4 regions of the Pseudarthrobacter sp. SSS035 genome follow, and region 2 is predicted to be linked to each of the others. Evidence: riboswitches for the same ligand, from Rfam matches in the RefSeq annotation. Region 2 holds a riboswitch; each other region holds the start of a gene.
The links. A riboswitch is a leader RNA that binds a small molecule or an ion and turns the genes downstream of it on or off. The one in region 2 is predicted to bind thiamine pyrophosphate.

Region 1 (4,293 bases), 340 kb from region 2:
TGCATCTCAAGATCGCGTAGGGGCGGGCTTGTTGAATTCAAAATCAAGGAAATCAACGACCGGGCATCCATATCTACTTCTTCAGTCTAGCCGCACGGACCCTGAATCCCGGCTTTGGGCCGATCAGGCGGCGCGCAAAACCTCTAGGCCAGCAGCTCGAAGTGGACCTTGCGGGCGGCGATATCGGAAGAGATCAGGCGGACCCGCACCTTGGTGCCGGATTCCAGGTCGCCGCCGCACCGGGCCGTCACGGCGGGTTCGGCGATCTGGATGATCCCCGAGGGGCCGTTTCCATTTTTTGCGGCTCCGTTTTTCGCAGCGCCGTTCTTGGTGCCGTTGCCATTCCTGCCGTTGCCGTTTTTCCCGTTGCCGTTGTCCTTCTGCGGCTTGGAGCCGGAAATCACGATCGCATCAAACTCCTGTCCCACATGGTTGACCAGGAGCGCGGCCTCCACGGTGTCCAGCGCCATGCGTTCCATCCGCGATGCCAGCTGGTCGGATCCGGCCATGATCTCCGGCAGGGACGGTAGGGCTTCCCGCGCCCAGTCCGGTACCTGGTTGCCGTTGCTCAGGGCTTCGCAGATCACCAGGACAAAGCGGTCGATCAGACGCCGGAGCGGTGCCGTGGTGTGGGCATAGGCAGCGCCGATGGCGGCCTGGATGGCGGCTTCCGGGACTGTGCCGTCAAACGCCGTGTAGCTGGCGCCGCGGAACAGCATGCCGGCGGAGTGCAGGATGGCCAGTTGCCGGGGCGCGGTCGGATCAAGGCTGCGGAGGTATTCGCCGTAGCTGATCTTGCCGTCCCATGGCTTGCCCAAGGCCTCGGTCTGGAGGCGGAAGTGACGCAGGGAGCGCTCGTCGGGGGCGGGCATGGTGCGAAGGATGCCCACTTTTCCCGCCAGCATCAGGTCTGCCGCCGCCATCCCCGTCATCAGGGAGATCTGGGCGTTCCAGTCCTCCACCGGCAGCTGCGGCGCGGCGGCAATCCGGTAGCCGCCGTCGGGCAGTTGCACGATTTCCTGTTCAGGCATGTTCAGGCTGGCGCCGCCACGCTGCCGCTCCAGTTCAACGCGCTTGAGGCCCACTTCCTTCAGGAGCTGCAGGACAGGACCGGCCGTTCCGGCGTCGAGTTCGGCCTGGACTCCCTTGTAGCTCAGCTTGGCCCGGCTGCGGATGGTGGCCCTCCGGACGCTCACCGTGGAGACCTGTGCGGTGTCGTTCAGCCCGAACTCCCACACGTAGGCGGAACACAGCTGGCCGGCGAGAAGGCTGCCTGCCCCTTCGCTGATGACTTCCGGGTGCAGCGGGATACGGCCGTCAGGGGCGTAGAACGTCTGGCCGCGGCGCCGGGTCTCTGCGTCCAGTCCGCCGCCGGGGCGGACAAAGGACGGCACATCAGCGATGGCGTACAGCACCCGGTAGCCATTGCCCGCACGCTCGATGAACAGCGCCTGATCCAGGTCAGTGGACGACGCCGGATCGATAGTGAGGAAGGCCACTTCCGTCAGGTCAGCACCCGGCAACTCGTGTGCGGCCACTGCCGCTTCCGCGTCCCGGACCGCCTCCGCCGGGTAGGGCCCCGGCAGTTCCAGCTCGGTCCGCAGGGCGCTCAGCGCCGCCGCGAGGTCGTTCGTCTGCTCGTGGACATTGGGGGCCAACCTATGATGTGACACGAAAATCAGGTTAGCTCGATTTCCACGGATCGTGCACGCCCGCCGCCCGCCACGCGGGGGATCGTCAGGATGCGCCGGCGTCCAGGGTCGCCAGGAGTGCCGCGGCCGCCGCTGCGGGGTCCGGGGCTTCGGTGATGGCACGCACCACAACAATCCTGCCGGCGCCGGCCTCCACCACCTGCTCCACGTTGCCGAGATCGATGCCTCCGATGGCAAACCAGGGCAGCGTGGCCTGGGTGCCACCGGCAGCGCGGACGGCTTCGGCCGCGTACCGCACCAGGTCAAGGCCGACGGCGGCCCGGCCCGGTTTCGTCGGAGTGGCCCAGACCGGTCCTACGCAGAAGTAGTCCAGGCCGCCTTGGTCAGTCAGCCCACCGGACAGCCGGATGGCGCCTTCGATCTGCTCGGCGGTGTGCGTGGAAAGGCCGATCGCGGCTGGTGCCCCGAGCAGCGTGCGGGCGGAAGCGACAGGCAGATCTTTCTGCCCGATGTGGAAGACGGGGGCGCCGGACAGCAGCGCGATATCGGCACGGTCATTGACTGCCCACAGCTTTCCGTGGCGTTCGGCCGCGGCCTGAAGCACGGCCAGCAGCTCCAGCTCCTCCGCCGCCTCGATCGCCTTGTCCCGGAGCTGGATGATGTCCACGCCGCCGGCAAACGCCGCGTCCACAAACTCGCCAAAGTCCCCGCGGTCCCGGCGCGCGTCGGTGCACAGGTACAGCCTGGCGCTGTGCGGGAGGCCGGTGTTTATGCCGCCGGCAGGGTCTGTTCCGGTCAAGGACTCGGGAGCGGCGGAGGGGACAGAGGGCGTGCCTGCAGCGGCGAAGGATTGCGCGTTCATGGAAACCAGCCTAAGTCCCCTAAACTGGGCGGGTACTGCGGGAGCCCGTTGCAGCCGTCACAAAGCGGCCGGGCTGAGAGGGCGTCAGAGCCGACCGCTTGACCTGATCCGGCTAGTACCGGCGTAGGGAAGGAACATATGCCCCCCGCAATAAGCAGCCCACCTGAGTCCGCACGAGCCAGCCAGGCCACCGCCCTGCACGCCGACGTGGCCGTCATCGGCGGCGGAGTCATCGGCCACGCCATAGCCTGGGAAGTCCGGCGGTCCGGCCGTTCGGTCGTGCTGATCGATGATGCTCCCGGCAACGGCGCCAGCTGGGCAGCCGCCGGCATGCTGGCCCCTGTGAGCGAACTGCACTACCAGGAGGAAGACCTCCTTGAGCTGATGCTGGCATCCTCCGGCCTGTGGCCTGCCTTTGCGGCGGACCTCGCCCTGGCCGGGGCTGGCGATACCGGATATCTGACGACGCCGACCCTGGCCATCGGCGCGGACGCTGCGGACCGCCGGGCACTGATGGACCTCCGGGCCGTGCAGCAGGCCAGCGGCCTGGTGGTGGAACCCCTGACTGTCCGTGAGGCCAGGACCAGGGAATCCCTGCTCAGCCCGGCCATATCCTGCGCCCTGGACATCCCCGCCGACCACCAGGTGGATCCACGGAAACTCGTGGCGTGCCTCCAGGAAGTCCTGGCCATCCACGAACCGGGAGCAGGAACAGCCGTGGCAGGTGCCCGCGCGGGATTCGCCGTTGACCAACGTGCCGCTGCCCTGCTCTGGGAGGGCGGCCGCGTCATCGGCGTGAGGCTCGCCCACGGCGGAACTGTCCAGGCCAAGGAGACCATCGTGGCCAACGGATTGCAGGCGGCGTCGCTGGAGGGCCTGCCGGGTGGACTGCATTTGCCCCTGCGGCCCGTCTACGGTGACATCCTGCGGCTGGCTGTTCCGCGGCACCTGCGCCCGCTCCTCACCTCCACTGTCCGCGGAATGGTCCATGGTGTGCCGGTCTATATCGTTCCCCGGCGGGACGGCACGGTGGTGATCGGGGCTACGCAGCGAGAAGACGCGCTCGCCGGGTCGGGCGAAGCCGCTGTCTCGGCGGGCGGCGTCTACCAGTTGCTGCGTGACGCCCAGGTCCTGGTGCCGGCCGTCTCGGAGCTTGAACTCCTGGAATGCACGGCACGGGCAAGACCGGCGACCCCGGACAATGCGCCTCTCCTCGGCCGCGTACCGGTTTCCGCGCTAACGCCACGGAGGGGGAACACGGCGAACATTGCCGGGCTGATGGTTGCCACCGGATTCTTCCGACACGGAGTGCTGCTGGCTCCGGCGGCGGCGGCCATCTGCCGGGACCTGCTGGACGGCCGGACGGACCCGCGATGGGGGGCCCTCAGCCCGGCCCGCTTTTCAGGAAAGCACCACGTAGCCGGCACACAGTCCCCAGACAAGGACATCAGCAGCACGAAGGACCTCGACCCACAGAAGGAATCAGCATGAACATCACCCTCAACGGCTCGCGCCATTCCGTGGCGGACGACGCCTCCATCACCACCCTCATCAGCCAGATCACTGGCCGTCCCCTCGCGGCCAACGGCCAGGCAACAGACGGGCAGAAACTCGGCGTCGCCGTCGCCCATAACTCCGAAGTAGTACCCCGCAGCCAGTGGTTCGTCACGGCGCTCGCCGAAGGTGACGACGTCGAACTGGTCACAGCAGTCCAGGGAGGCTGACACCATGACAGTAACCAGCAACATCAGCACACATAACCGTCCCGAGGGCGCAGAC
Region 2 (4,293 bases):
GCCTCGGCCGGGGCCTCGGCTGCGTCAGACTGCTTCGACTTCTTGGTGATGGCTTCCGGGATGATCACGGAACCCTTTTCCGGGGCAACAAAGGCAGCCTTCGGAGCTTTGGTCTTCAGGGTGCCTTCCTGGCCCGGCAGGCCCTTGAACTTCTGCCAGTCACCGGTGATCTTCAGGATCGCGGCAACCTGCTCGGACGGCTGTGCGCCGACGCCGAGCCAGTACTGGGCACGGTCCGTGTCCACCTCGATGTATGAGGGCTCTTCGGTGGGGTGGTACTTGCCGATCTCTTCGATGGCACGGCCGTCACGCTTGGAGCGTGCGTCCATGACGACGATGCGGTAGTACGGTGCGCGCATCTTGCCAAAGCGCTTAAGGCGAATCTTTACGGCCACTTTTGTGGTCACTCCTGTTTCAGAAAAGGGGTGAACCGACGTTCTGCACCCGTGGGGCGGGCCATACTTGAGGGTTCGAAGGACAGGATCCGGACGCGGAGAGAGGGGCCACGCAGATCGAGTACCTGTTTATTGTGCCAGATCAGCGTCCGGATTTCGACTTGACACGTCGGGATGGGGCAGCCGGGCGGACCCGGCGGGCCACGGCCGGCCTACGACGACCAGACATACACGCCGGTGCGTGCGGCGTCATCGACGGAGTTGGCAAGCTCAGCGAACTGCTGGACATACGTCCGGGCCTCGGCTGCGCCGAACGGCATGTCATCCTGGGCGGCCCACTTTTCAGCGACGTCGTCCAGGACATTGCCTTCGCCTTCAGTCTCGTAGCTGAGCAGGTCGGCGAGCGCACGCACCATGGCACGCGGGACCCCGAGGAGGGAATCACTGGCCACGTCAACCATGGCCAGTTCGTAGTCCGCGCCACCGGCGTGCACCGCAACGCCGGCAAGATCGCCAAGCTGCTCGATTTCGAAATCGCTGATTCCGGGAATCCGCAGGGCCTGGCCCGCCGGGGAGCCGCCTGCATCCAGGACGTCCGCCCGCTTCAGCGCGGCATCGTGAGTGGAAACAAAAATTTCAGTGAAGCCCATGGGAACAGCCCTCATTCCGTCGACGGTGCGGCCTGGAAGGGCAGCAGCAAGTGCCGCCCCGGCCGTTCAGAATCAGCCTAGTACAAGGCAGGCCGCACATTTGGCATCCGCACTCAGCGGACGGCGACACGGATATTGTTGCGCCACGGGTCCTCGAAGCGAAGCTCGGCGCCCGTGTGGTGCGAGGCCACACCGGCGACCTTCAGGCGGTCGGCGAGCGCTCCGACGTCATCCCCGGAAGGGACCTCGATGAGCACTTCACCGAGGCCCAGGGTGTCCTTGCGGGGACCGGCTCCGCGGCTGTTCCAGACGTTCATGGCCATGTGGTGGTGATACCGGCCCGCAGAGACAAACAGCGCCTGCCCGTGCCAGCCGGCGGTCTTTTCGAAGCCCAGCGTGCCCACGTAGAAATCGTGCGCTGACTGGACGTCGCCCACCTGGAGGTGGACGTGGCCCACTCCGGCTTCGCTGGCCCGCTGGCCGGCCACGGATTCCTGGGTCAGGTGCTGCTCGAGGAAGCGCTGCGGCGGCAGTGCCAGGCTGTCCATCACTACATCCTTCCCGTTCCAGGACCAGTTTTCGCGGGGCCTGTCCCAGTACAGTTCGATGCCGTTGCCTTCGGGGTCATTGAAGTAGAAGGCCTCGCTGACGAGGTGGTCGGCGCTGCCTGTGAAGGACCGGGGTTCGTACTGGGCGGCGGTGGCTACCGTGGCGGCCAGCGAAGCCTGGTCGTCAAACAGCAGTGCGGTGTGGAACAGCCCGGCCTCTCCCCTGCCAGGCAGATTCAAGGACGGGGCGGCCGCGAGATGGACCAGCGGGCGTTGAAGGCGGCCAAGATAGACGCCGCCGTCCTGTTCCGCGACGACCTCAAGGCCGAGCGCACGCTGGTAGTAGCCGGTCATCAGCTTCATGTCGCCCACCTTCAGCATCACGGTGCCCATGGAGAGGTCGGCGGGAAGGAGATCCCGGCTGGTGGCTTCTGCAGTCATTTGAACACTCCCGGTCCGTTGGCCTTCGGATGGAAGGCGGCTATGGCTCCAATTTACTTGAAGCTTCAATTTGATTCAAGTGGCGGAGCAGACAGATTGCGACCGCTTTCCCGTGATTGCTGTCACCAATCCACCCTCGGCCTGTGGTAGCTTCGACTTGACCACACGGGAGCCCTTGCAGGGGCTGAGATCGGGCTGACGCAGCCTGCGACCGTTGAACCTGTCCGGGTAATGCCGGCGAAGGAAGTGAGTATTCATTGAATACACAAGAAACACAGCTGATCCCTGCCCAAAATGCCGACGTGGATCAAACGCTCCAGCCTGAAACCCAGTCACTGAAGTCCCACTCGCTGGCGTTTATCCACGATGAGGCCACCGGGATCCGGGTTCCCGTGACCGAGATCGCCCTCGAACCGTCGCCAAACGGCGAGGCGAACGGGCCTTTCCGGACCTACCGCACGGCGGGACCGGGCAGCGATCCGGTGGTGGGCCTCAACCCGTTCCGCTCAGAGTGGATCGCCGCCCGCGGAGACACCGAGCCCTACAGCGGCCGGGAGCGGAACCTGCTCGACGACGGCAAGTCGGCCGTGCGCCGCGGCGCAGCCTCTGCGGAGTGGAAGGGCGCCCAGCCGGTGCCCCGCCGCGCCGTCGGCGGCCGGACCGTCACCCAGATGCACTACGCGCGGCAGGGCGTCATCACCCCCGAGATGCAGTTCATCGCCCTCCGTGAAAATTGCGACGTGGAACTGGTCCGCAACGAGGTGGCGGCCGGCCGGGCCATCATCCCCAACAACATCAACCACCCGGAATCCGAACCCATGATCATCGGCAAGGCCTTCCTGGTGAAGATCAATGCCAACATCGGCAACTCGGCCGTGACCAGCTCCATCGCCGAGGAAGTGGACAAACTCCAGTGGGCCACGCAGTGGGGAGCTGACACGGTGATGGACCTGTCCACCGGCGATGACATCCACACCACCCGGGAATGGCTCATCCGCAACTCTCCCGTGCCCATCGGTACGGTGCCCATCTACCAGGCGCTGGAGAAGGTCAACGGCGAGGCCAACGCCCTGACGTGGGAGATCTACCGGGACACGGTCATTGAGCAGTGCGAGCAGGGCGTGGACTACATGACCATCCACGCCGGCGTGCTGCTGCGTTACGTGCCGCTGACGGCCAACCGCGTCACCGGCATCGTCTCCCGGGGCGGCGCGATCATGGCCGGCTGGTGCCTGGCCCACCACCAGGAGAACTTCCTGTACACGCACTTCGACGAGTTGTGCCGGATCTTCGCCAAGTACGACGTCGCGTTCTCCCTGGGCGACGGACTGCGCCCGGGAGCGACGGCGGACGCCAACGACGCCGCCCAGTTCGCCGAGCTGGACACCCTGGCCGAACTGACCCAGCGGGCGTGGGAATTCGATGTGCAGGTCATGGTGGAAGGTCCCGGGCACGTCCCGTTCCATCTGGTGCGGGAGAATGTGGAACGCCAGCAGGAGCTCTGCAAGGGCGCCCCGTTCTACACCCTGGGGCCGCTGGTTACTGATATTGCCCCGGGCTATGACCACATCACGTCCGCCATCGGCGCCACGGAAATCGCCCGGTACGGCACGGCAATGCTTTGCTACGTCACGCCCAAGGAACACCTAGGCCTCCCGAACAAGGACGACGTGAAGACCGGTGTGATCACGTACAAGATCGCCGCCCACGCAGCAGACCTTGCCAAAGGCCACCCCGGCGCCCATGAACGGGATGATGCCCTGTCCAAGGCCAGGTTCGAGTTCCGCTGGCGCGACCAGTTCGCGCTGTCCCTGGACCCGGTCACGGCGGAGGCCTTCCATGACGAGACGCTGCCCGCCGAACCGGCCAAAACCGCCCACTTCTGCTCCATGTGCGGCCCGAAGTTCTGCTCCATGAAGATCAGCCAGGACATCAGGGACGAATACGGTTCCGCCGATTCGCAGGCGGCCATCGCCGAGGCCTACAGCGGGATGCGCGAAAAGAGTGCGGAGTTCCTGGCCGCCGGCGGCAAGGTCTACCTCCCCGAGCTTCGGACCCCGGCCGGGAGCTGACGGCTCAGGAAGCCTGAACCGAGCGTGACCTGCCGACGTCGGCGATGAAGGACCGGATGGCACGGTCACCTTCGGCAGAGTCCTGGGGCCGGTGTCCTCCCGCAGCGATGCGGTGCAGGGCACCGGTTTCCTGCAGATATCCGGCGATCTCCTCGTAGAGCGGTTCCCACCCACCCGTCAGGACCAG
Region 3 (4,293 bases), 1.7 Mb from region 2:
CTGCTCCGTTTCCCGGACCTGCTGAGCCGGATGCACGCGGCCACCAAGCCCCAGGTGCTGGGGCTGTTCCTACTCCTGGCGGCCATCGGCCTGCAGCTGCGCACCTGGTGGGTGTGGCCGGTGCTGCTGGTGGCCTGGATTTTCCAGCTGCTGACGGTGCCGGTTTCCGCCCACATGGTGGGCCGCGCCGGTTACCGGACCAAACACCTGCACCGTGAGCTGCTCAGCTCCGATGAACTCGAAGCCGTGGTTCAGAAGGCGGCCCAGTCGGCCCGGGATGAGTCATCCCGGGATGAAGCGTCCGACGGCGGCCGGCGGGACTGAGCGTCAACCCACCGCCGGACTGCTTGCCAGGGTTAAACCTCGCCAGGTTTAGACGATGTCCTGGGACTTGGCGAAACGGGTGATGGCCCGCTGCGTGCCGCGGTTGGCGAGCACCTGGATGATGGTGCTGACCGAGGCCGAAATGAGCGCAAACGTCAGGGCCGAGCGCAGGGTGGTGGGAGTGTCTTCATCCTTGCCGGTGGGGGGCTTGCGGCCGGTGGACTTTTCCCACACGGTATTGACCACCTTGGTGCCGACGAACCCGGCGCCGATGCTGATTGCAGTGCCGAGCAGCTTGATGAACAGGTTCATTCGTTGAACTCCTTGTGAGCGGATCCGGGACTTCCTTTAGCCTAACCCGGCTGCATGGACTCCAGAATCTCACGCAGGGCTTCCACCACCAGATCGTGGTCCTGCTGCTGGGGCAGGCCCGAGACCGTCACCGTGGCCACTGCACCCACGCCGGCGACGTAGACCGGGAAGCAGCCGCCGTGCGGGGCGTAGGTGGACTCGTCAAACCAGCCGTGGTCCTCGATCCGGCCGCCGTGCAGCCTGCCGCGGAGGCCCACCAGCAACGAAGGGATCTCATACCTGGCGGCGGTGCGCTGCTTCGCCTGGATCCAGCGCTCGTTGTCCGGGGTGGCGCCGTCCAGGGCCACGTGGAACAGGACCTGGTCACCCTTGGTGATGTCGATCGCGATGGGCAGCTTCCGGCTCTTGCCCAGCTCCACCAGGAGCAGCCCGAGGTTGAGGGAGTCGTCCTTGCTGAAATGCGGAAACTGCAGCTCGTTGATCTCGGCTTCGACCCGGGCAATCAGGGCCTCCAGCAGCCCCGCCGGCTGGGGCACCGTCGAATCGGGATTGAACGCAGTCACAGTCGGGTTGTTGGCAGTCATGGCCCACAATCTACCCCGCCCTCGGTGTAAACTGGAGCACGCCCATCAGGGCAGATTTATTACGACAGGGGAGCGCCGCCGTCGGACATCACTGGCATTGCCAGGGAACCGCAGGTGGGCGCTGAGAGTGCGGACAGCCGCAGACCCTCGAACCTGATCCGGTTAGTACCGGCGCAAGGGAGTCGAGTTCTCGAAGTGTCCGGAAACGGCGGCAGCGCCGCACGCCGGGGCACTTTCCCCTCCTGTTCCTCAGGAGGACCAAAATGACAACTGCAGCAATCAAAAAGACCGGCAATACCTGGCGCGTTGTGGACATCGTAGTGGCGGCACTCATCGCCATCACCGGCGGCGTGATCTTCTGGGCCTGGTCCCAGGGCGCCGGCATCGTCTCCGCCCCCATGAACGCCGTTTACCCCCCGCTGACCGGCCTGATCGCCGGCGGCTGGATGATCCCGGCAGTGCTGGGCATGCTCATCATCCGCAAACCCGGCGCGGCACTCTTCTGCGAAGCGGTGGCCGCCACCGGCGAACTCATCATGGGCTCGCAGTACGGCGCCACGGTGCTGATCTCCGGACTCCTCCAGGGCCTGGGCGCCGAGCTGGTGTTCTTCCTGCTGGTGTACGGCAACTTCCGGTTCAAGTCCTTCCTGCACCAGAAGTACAACCTCATCGCCGCACTGCTGGCCGGTGCCGGGGCGGGCCTGTTCTGTGGCCTCAATGACTCGTTCCTGCCGTGGGGCTGGAACATCGCCTACGAGCCCGGCGACAAGCTCGCGTACATCGTGTTCTGCACCATCTCCGGCGCGGTGATTGCGGGTGCCTTGTCCTGGATTGCCACCCGCGGCCTGGCCCGGACCGGTGTGCTGAGCTCGTTCGCGTCCCGGAAGGCAGCGTCGGAGCCCGTCTTCAACTGATGACCGCTTCCGACGCCGGCGCTTCCGGAGTGCGCCCCGCCGCGGTGTCCGCCCGTGGCTGGGGCTGGCGGCATGCGGGACGTTCCGCCCCCGCCGTCCAGGGCCTCGACCTCGACATCGCGCCCGGCGAGCGGGTGCTGCTGCTGGGCCCGTCGGGCGCGGGCAAGTCAACGCTGCTGCACGCGCTCGCAGGGGTGCTGGGGGATGAAGGGGACGACGCCGACGAAACCGGTTCGCTGCTGATCAACGGTGTGGTGCCCCGCGGGCAGCGCGGCCGCTCGGGCCTGATGCAGCAGGATCCGGAAACGCAGGTGGTGCTTTCCCGGGTGGGTGACGACGTCGCCTTCGGCGCCGAGAACCTCGCCGTTCCGCGGGACGAGATCTGGCGGCGCGTCCATGAAGCGCTCGACGACGTCGGGCTGCGAAGTGCCGGCGGCACTGGTTTGGACGCCGACGGCGGCGCTGGTGCCGCCGGGCTCGCGCTGGACCACCCGACGTCGGCCCTGTCCGGGGGACAGAAGCAGCGCCTCGCGCTGGCGGGTATCCTCGCGATGCGGCCCGGGCTGATCCTGCTGGACGAGCCCACAGCGAACCTCGATCCCGCCGGTGTGCTGGAAGTCCGGGACGCCGTGGGCCGCTGCCTGGACAAAACCGGCGCCACGCTTGTTGTGGTGGAACACCGGGTGTCCGTCTGGAAGGACCTGGTGGACCGGATTGTGGTGCTCCAGCCGGGCTCCGCAGCGGGCTCCGCTGGAAGTTCCGCCGGGACGTCCGCCGTCCTGCTGGACGGGCCGCCGGACCAGGTGCTGGCGGAGGCGCGGGACATGCTGATCGGCGCGGGCGTCTGGGTACCGGGGTATGTCCCGGCAACCCGCCGCCGCGTGTCCGCAGGCTCCGGTGACCTGCTGCTGGCTGCCGAGGACCTTGCCGTCTCCCGCGAGCGTCCGCGGCGCCGCGGTTTCCGGACCATCCCGCCCGTGCCGGTGCAGCAGGGCATCGCGGCACAGGTCCGTTCCGGCCAGGCACTCACCGTCACGGGACCCAACGGCGCCGGCAAATCAACGTTTGCGCTGACCCTCGCCGGACTTCTGGCACCGGTGGCAGGGAAGGTGTCCGCCGCCGTCGAGCTTTCCGAGGGGGCCGGGATCGATCCCTTCACATGGAAAGCCAACCAGCTGATTTCCCGCATCGGAACCGTCTTCCAGGAACCCGAGCACCAGTTCGTGACCGGCCGCGTGCTGGACGAACTGATGTTCGGCCCGCGGCACCTGGGGCATGGCGAGGAGCGGGTTGATGAGCTGCTGGAACGGCTGCGCCTGACGCACCTGGTGGACGCCAATCCGTACACGCTCTCGGGAGGCGAAAAGCGGCGCCTCTCGGTGGCCACTGTCCTCGCTGCCCACCCGCGTGTGCTCGTCCTCGACGAGCCGACCTTCGGCCAGGACGCCAACACCTGGGCCGAGCTCGCATCGTTCCTCTCAGAACTGCTCGACGCCGGGACCTCCGTGGTTTCCGTGACCCACGACCAGGAATTCAGCGCCGTCCTGGGCGGGGCCGAACTGCGGCTTGGCCCGGCCTCCCGCGGCGGCGCCCGCCAGGAAGCAGATGCGGCATGAGGGATGCCCTGACCCTCCGCGGCAACGACGCGCTGCTTACGCGCGCCAACCCGCTGGCCAAGTTCGCCGTCGTCTTCCTCATCACGCTGGTGCTGGCGCTCTCCATCGACTGGGTGTCCGCCTCGGTGGCGCTCGCGGCCGAGCTGGCGCTCTTTCCGCTGGCTGGGCTCACCCTGCGCCTGTTGTGGCAGCGCGGCTGGCCACTGATCATCGCGGCAGCCCTGGGCGGCTGGAGCACGGCGATCGTCGCGGCGGACAGCGGCGCTGTCCTGCTCGACGTCGGGATCTGGTCCATCAGCGAGGGTTCCCTTCAGCTGGGCATCGGTTTTATGCTGCGCGGACTCGCGATTGCACTTCCGGCGATCCTGCTTATGACCTGCACGGACCCCACCGACCTCGCCGATGCCCTGGCCCAGAAGGCCCGGCTGCCGCACCGGTTTGTCCTCGGCACGCTGGCCGCGATGCGGCTGGTGGGGCTCATGGCCGAGGAATGGCAGACCATCGGCATGGCGCGGCGGGCCCGCGGCGTCGGTTCGCAGGGCA
Region 4 (4,293 bases), 100 kb from region 2:
TTCCATATTTGGCTGGGTTCTCGCTGTGCCTCAACGCCGTGGGGTCGTAACCCAAGTGTTGGCGTAAGCACCGAAGATCTAGAATACGCTAATTTTGCCTTCGGCCGCAAATGAGGCTGGTTACGGTCGGTTGTCTGTGATAGGACCCACAAGCAGGTACTGCACTGACAATCCAAAACCGTGCCTGACTATCGTACAGGCCGAACGGGCCGCAGCCTGTCAGGAATGAATTCGCGGCGCGTCGAAGAATTCCACTTCGAACCGGCACGACTGCCTGAAAGCCACCAGCATCGCCGCCCGTTCATCCGCGGAAGCACTCCGGCCGGCGTCGTCAGCGAAGGCGATGGCGTCACGTGTGGCCTGGGCGAAATCCTCGTCAGCATAGGCCCGCAGCCAGTCGGCATAAGGATGTGCTGCCGGTGCACCCGCAGCCAGGAACTCCGAGTGGAGGGTCTGTCCCACTTCGGCATACAACCAGAAGCACGGCAGCACCGCCGCAACGAGGACCGCGTAGCTGCCGGAAGCCGAGGCCGCCAGCAGGTGGTCCACGTAGGACTTGGTGACAGGTCCCAGGACGGAGTCCACTGTCCTGGTGCTTAGCCACGTGCGGTGCAGTTCGGACTCGACCTCAAGGCACTGCTGGGCCGACTTTGCCCAGAACAGCTGGGCGGCTTCCGTGGGCGCCAGCGCACTGGCCCGGGCGAGGACCCGCGAATAGCCGTTGAGGTAGATGGCGTCCTGGGCGAGGTAATAGGCGAACTGTTCCTCAGCCAATGTGCCGGCCGCCAGGTCTCGGATGAAATCCAGTCCGTAGATGGCTGCAAGATCCGGCTCCGACGCCCGGCGCAGCGTCTCTGCGAATTCACCGGCTGCCGGAACCTGTTGCATGTGGTGGAAGTGGTTGATGGGGCCGTTGCCCCCGCCCACCTCAAGTTGGTCAGCGGCCTGCAGCGCGCCCACCAGCCAGGGCTTCACCTGCCGCAGTGCGGCTTCCCAGTCCCCCAGCCGGGCCTGAGCTGTGGCCATGGCCGACGACAGCGAGCAGCCGGTGCCGTGGCTGTTGCGCGTGGGGATCCTGTCCCCGCTCACTTCCACCACCTCCTGGGCGAGCAGCCCGGCAGCGTTGACCAGGGCATCCGGGCACGCGCCGCCGTCGAGATGGCCGCCCTTGACCAGGACGGTGGCACCGGTCGCGGCGGACAACCGCTGCCCCTGCCCGAGCGCGTCGTGCCAATCCCTCGCCTGCGGCTCCCCCACCAGGATGGCAAGTTCGGCCAGGTTGGGGGTAATCAGGTCCGCGAGCGGGAGCAGCTCCCTCAGGGCCGCCTCGGCAGACTCCTGCAGCAGCCGGTCGCCGCTCGTGGCCACCATCACCGGATCAAGAACGACGACGGCGGGACGCACCTTGTCCAGCCAGTCACGGACCACACCTATCACGGCAGCGTCGCCCAGCATGCCGATCTTGACCGCGTCGATGGTGATGTCATCGCTGATGGCATCGAGCTGCTGGCCCAGGAAGGACGCAGGCGGGACGTGAACCGCCTGGACCCCCTGGGTGTTTTGGACCGTCAGCGCGGTGATGGCCGCCATGCCGTAGCCGCCAAGGGCTGCAATGCTTTTGAGGTCGGCCTGGACGCCCGCGCCCCCTGAAGGGTCCGATCCGGCAATGGACAGCACCCGCGGAACGTCACGCAGCACCCGGACCGCAGAAGATCGGCCTGGTGCGGGCCGGACCCCAGCCCGGGTTGCCGGGGTTTCCGGCAGAGCCGCCGCGGGTGTTGCAGGAGGAAGGACAGAAGTTGAAGCCAAAGGAGACATCCCTTCGCCGGTGCTAACCGGACAGGTTCAACGGGTGTGGATCTCAGCCGGCTCTCTGCGCGGCACCCCGTGTCAGTCACCAGCCTAGCGTTCCTCGCGACTTAACGCCGGACGCCCGGACGCAGCCTGTGATTCACAGGCACGTCCGGGCGCCGTTGTATTGGCTTGCCCTACTGCTTGGTCAGAGCTCCGAGGCCGGAACTCCTACGCCCAGGATGATGGGCGCGTTGGCGGCAACCGGTTTGTCGGCCACAGGAGCCTTGACGGGCTCCGGCGACTTGGCGGCGTGGGTGTGTCCGGCGGCAGCCGCCGGAGCGGCTTCGTGATGCTCTACGGACGTGGCATTGGCTGCGCCCTGGGCACGGCTGGCACTCCGGTTCCGCCGGGGACGGCGGGCGCGGGGCTCCTCGGTGTGGTCGGAGTAATCCTTCTCCGCCGCGGCTGGCTGCTGCTGGCGGGCAGGTTCGGCCGCCCGGCTTTCAGTTGCCTGGACTGCCGGCGGCGTGCTTTCCGCTACAGGAGCCGGCTCACCAAGGTGGGCAAAGGCCTCCGCGAGGCGGTCAAGTGTCAGGGCAGGTGCGTGCGGCTGGTCATCGTGGTGCGCAACGAACGGAAGCACCACCTGCTCGCCGCCGAATGTCAGCACCGCGGCCGGGCGGCCGTTGGAGTCCGTTTCGGACTGCCCAACCGGAGCCGGCACCGGAGCCGCAGGCTGCCGGCCCGCGGCAGCTGATGCATGAGCCACCTCGTCGTCATGCAGATGCGCAGCGTGGGCTGCGGCCGCAATGTTCGCAAGCGCTGCCCGCGTGGCCTCCGCCTTCGCATGGCGCTCGGCATCGCTGGCTTCCGGGTGGACCGTGTGGATCTGCACCGGAGCTGCCGGTGCCGTTTCCAGCGGCTGGCCGCCCCGTCCGCGGCGGCGCTTCCGGTCAGTGCGGCCACCCGGCTGGCTGTCCGGGCGCTGGCTGTCAGTCCGCACGCTGTCAGTGCGCTGTGCTTCCGGGCGGCTGTCAACCCGCTGCACGTGATGCTCCGCGGCTACCGTGTTGGCGCGGCGGTGTTCCACGGGGTCGTCGTGGGTGACAATTCCGCGGCCCGCACAGGTTTCACACTGCTCGCCGAAGACCTCCAGGAGCCCGGTGCCCATGCGCTTACGCGTCATCTGCACGAGGCCCAGCGAGGTCACTTCGGCCACCTGGTGTTTGGTCCGGTCGCGGCCCAGGCATTCCACCATGCGACGCAGGACAAGGTCGCGGTTGGATTCGAGGACCATATCGATGAAGTCGATGACGATGATGCCGCCGATGTCGCGGAGCCGGAGCTGCCGGACCACTTCTTCAGCTGCCTCGAGGTTGTTCTTAGTGACGGTTTCCTCGAGGTTGCCGCCGCTGCCGGTGAACTTGCCGGTATTGACGTCCACCACGGTCATGGCCTCGGTGCGGTCAATGACCAGCGAGCCGCCCGAAGGCAGGAAGACCTTGCGTTCCAGGGCCTTGTGGATCTGCTCATCGATCCGCCACGCAGCGAAGATGTCCTGGTCCTTGGTCCACTTTTCCAGGCGGCCCACGAGGTCCGGTGCCACGTAGGTGACGTAGGCCTCGATGGTGTCCCAGGCCTCTTCACCGGAGACGATCAGCTTGGAGAAGTCCTCGTTGAAGACATCACGGACCACCTTGATGGTGAGGTCAGGTTCGCCGTAGAGCAGCTCCGGCGCGAGGATCTTGGTGGACGTGGACTGGCTTTCGATGCCCTCCCACTGCGCGCGCAGCCGGTTGATGTCGTGCGTGAGCTCCTCTTCCGAGGCGCCTTCGGCAGCGGTGCGGACGATGACGCCGGCGTGCTCCGGGAGGCGGTCCTTGAGGATGCGCTTGAGGCGGTTGCGCTCGACGTCGGGCAGTTTGCGGGAGATTCCGGTCATGGAGCCGCCGGGCACATAGACCAGGTAGCGGCCGGGCAGCGAGATCTGGCTGGTCAGGCGTGCACCCTTGTGGCCCACAGGATCCTTGGTGACCTGGACCAGGACGGTGTCGCCGGACTTGAGCGCGTTTTCGATCCGGCGCTGCTTGCCTTCGAGGTTAACGGCTTCCCAGTTCACTTCACCGGCGTACAGGACGGCGTTGCGGCCGCGTCCGATGTCAACAAACGCCGCTTCCATGGACGGCAGGACGTTCTGCACCTTGCCAAGGTAGACGTTGCCGATCAGGGAGTCCTGCTGGGTCTTGGAGACAAAATGCTCGGCCAGGACGCCGTCTTCGAGGACGCCGATCTGGATTCTGTCGTCGCGCTGACGGACGATCATCTGCCGGTCAACTGATTCGCGGCGGGCCAGGAACTCGGCCTCGGTGATGACGGTGCGGCGGCGGCCGGTGTCGCGGGATTCGCGGCGGCGCTGCTTCTTGGCTTCGAGGCGGGTGGAACCCTTGACAGACGTGACGCGGTTGTTGACCGGCGCTTCGGTCGCGGCGCGCGGCGCGC

Region 1: another riboswitch for thiamine pyrophosphate. It lies ahead of thiO (glycine oxidase ThiO); the one in region 2 lies ahead of thiC (phosphomethylpyrimidine synthase ThiC).
Region 3: another riboswitch for thiamine pyrophosphate. It lies ahead of MUN23_RS10075 (ECF transporter S component); the one in region 2 lies ahead of thiC (phosphomethylpyrimidine synthase ThiC).
Region 4: another riboswitch for thiamine pyrophosphate. It lies ahead of thiD (bifunctional hydroxymethylpyrimidine kinase/phosphomethylpyrimidine kinase); the one in region 2 lies ahead of thiC (phosphomethylpyrimidine synthase ThiC).

What each region holds. Positions count from the first base shown of each region.
Region 1 is NZ_CP096882.1:3,531,467-3,535,759, forward strand. It holds gene MUN23_RS16360 (RNB domain-containing ribonuclease) at 144-1,673, opposite strand; gene thiE (thiamine phosphate synthase) at 1,738-2,514, opposite strand; TPP riboswitch at 2,542-2,662, shown strand; gene thiO (glycine oxidase ThiO) at 2,653-4,005, shown strand; gene thiS (sulfur carrier protein ThiS) at 4,002-4,238, shown strand; gene MUN23_RS16380 (thiazole synthase) at 4,243-4,293, shown strand, end outside.
Region 2 is NZ_CP096882.1:3,873,852-3,878,144, reverse strand. It holds gene rpsP (30S ribosomal protein S16) at 1-395, opposite strand, end outside; gene MUN23_RS17910 (hypothetical protein) at 608-1,045, opposite strand; gene MUN23_RS17905 (VOC family protein) at 1,159-2,034, opposite strand; TPP riboswitch at 2,190-2,297, shown strand; gene thiC (phosphomethylpyrimidine synthase ThiC) at 2,337-4,106, shown strand; gene MUN23_RS17895 (alpha/beta hydrolase) at 4,111-4,293, opposite strand, start outside.
Region 3 is NZ_CP096882.1:2,195,248-2,199,540, forward strand. It holds gene mnhG (monovalent cation/H(+) antiporter subunit G) at 1-324, shown strand, start outside; gene MUN23_RS10065 (DUF4235 domain-containing protein) at 373-636, opposite strand; gene MUN23_RS10070 (heme-degrading domain-containing protein) at 678-1,220, opposite strand; TPP riboswitch at 1,277-1,418, shown strand; gene MUN23_RS10075 (ECF transporter S component) at 1,484-2,134, shown strand; gene MUN23_RS10080 (ABC transporter ATP-binding protein) at 2,134-3,750, shown strand; gene MUN23_RS10085 (energy-coupling factor transporter transmembrane protein EcfT) at 3,747-4,293, shown strand, end outside.
Region 4 is NZ_CP096882.1:3,975,842-3,980,134, reverse strand. It holds gene thiD (bifunctional hydroxymethylpyrimidine kinase/phosphomethylpyrimidine kinase) at 220-1,818, opposite strand; TPP riboswitch at 1,801-1,898, opposite strand; gene MUN23_RS18440 (Rne/Rng family ribonuclease) at 2,000-4,293, opposite strand, start outside.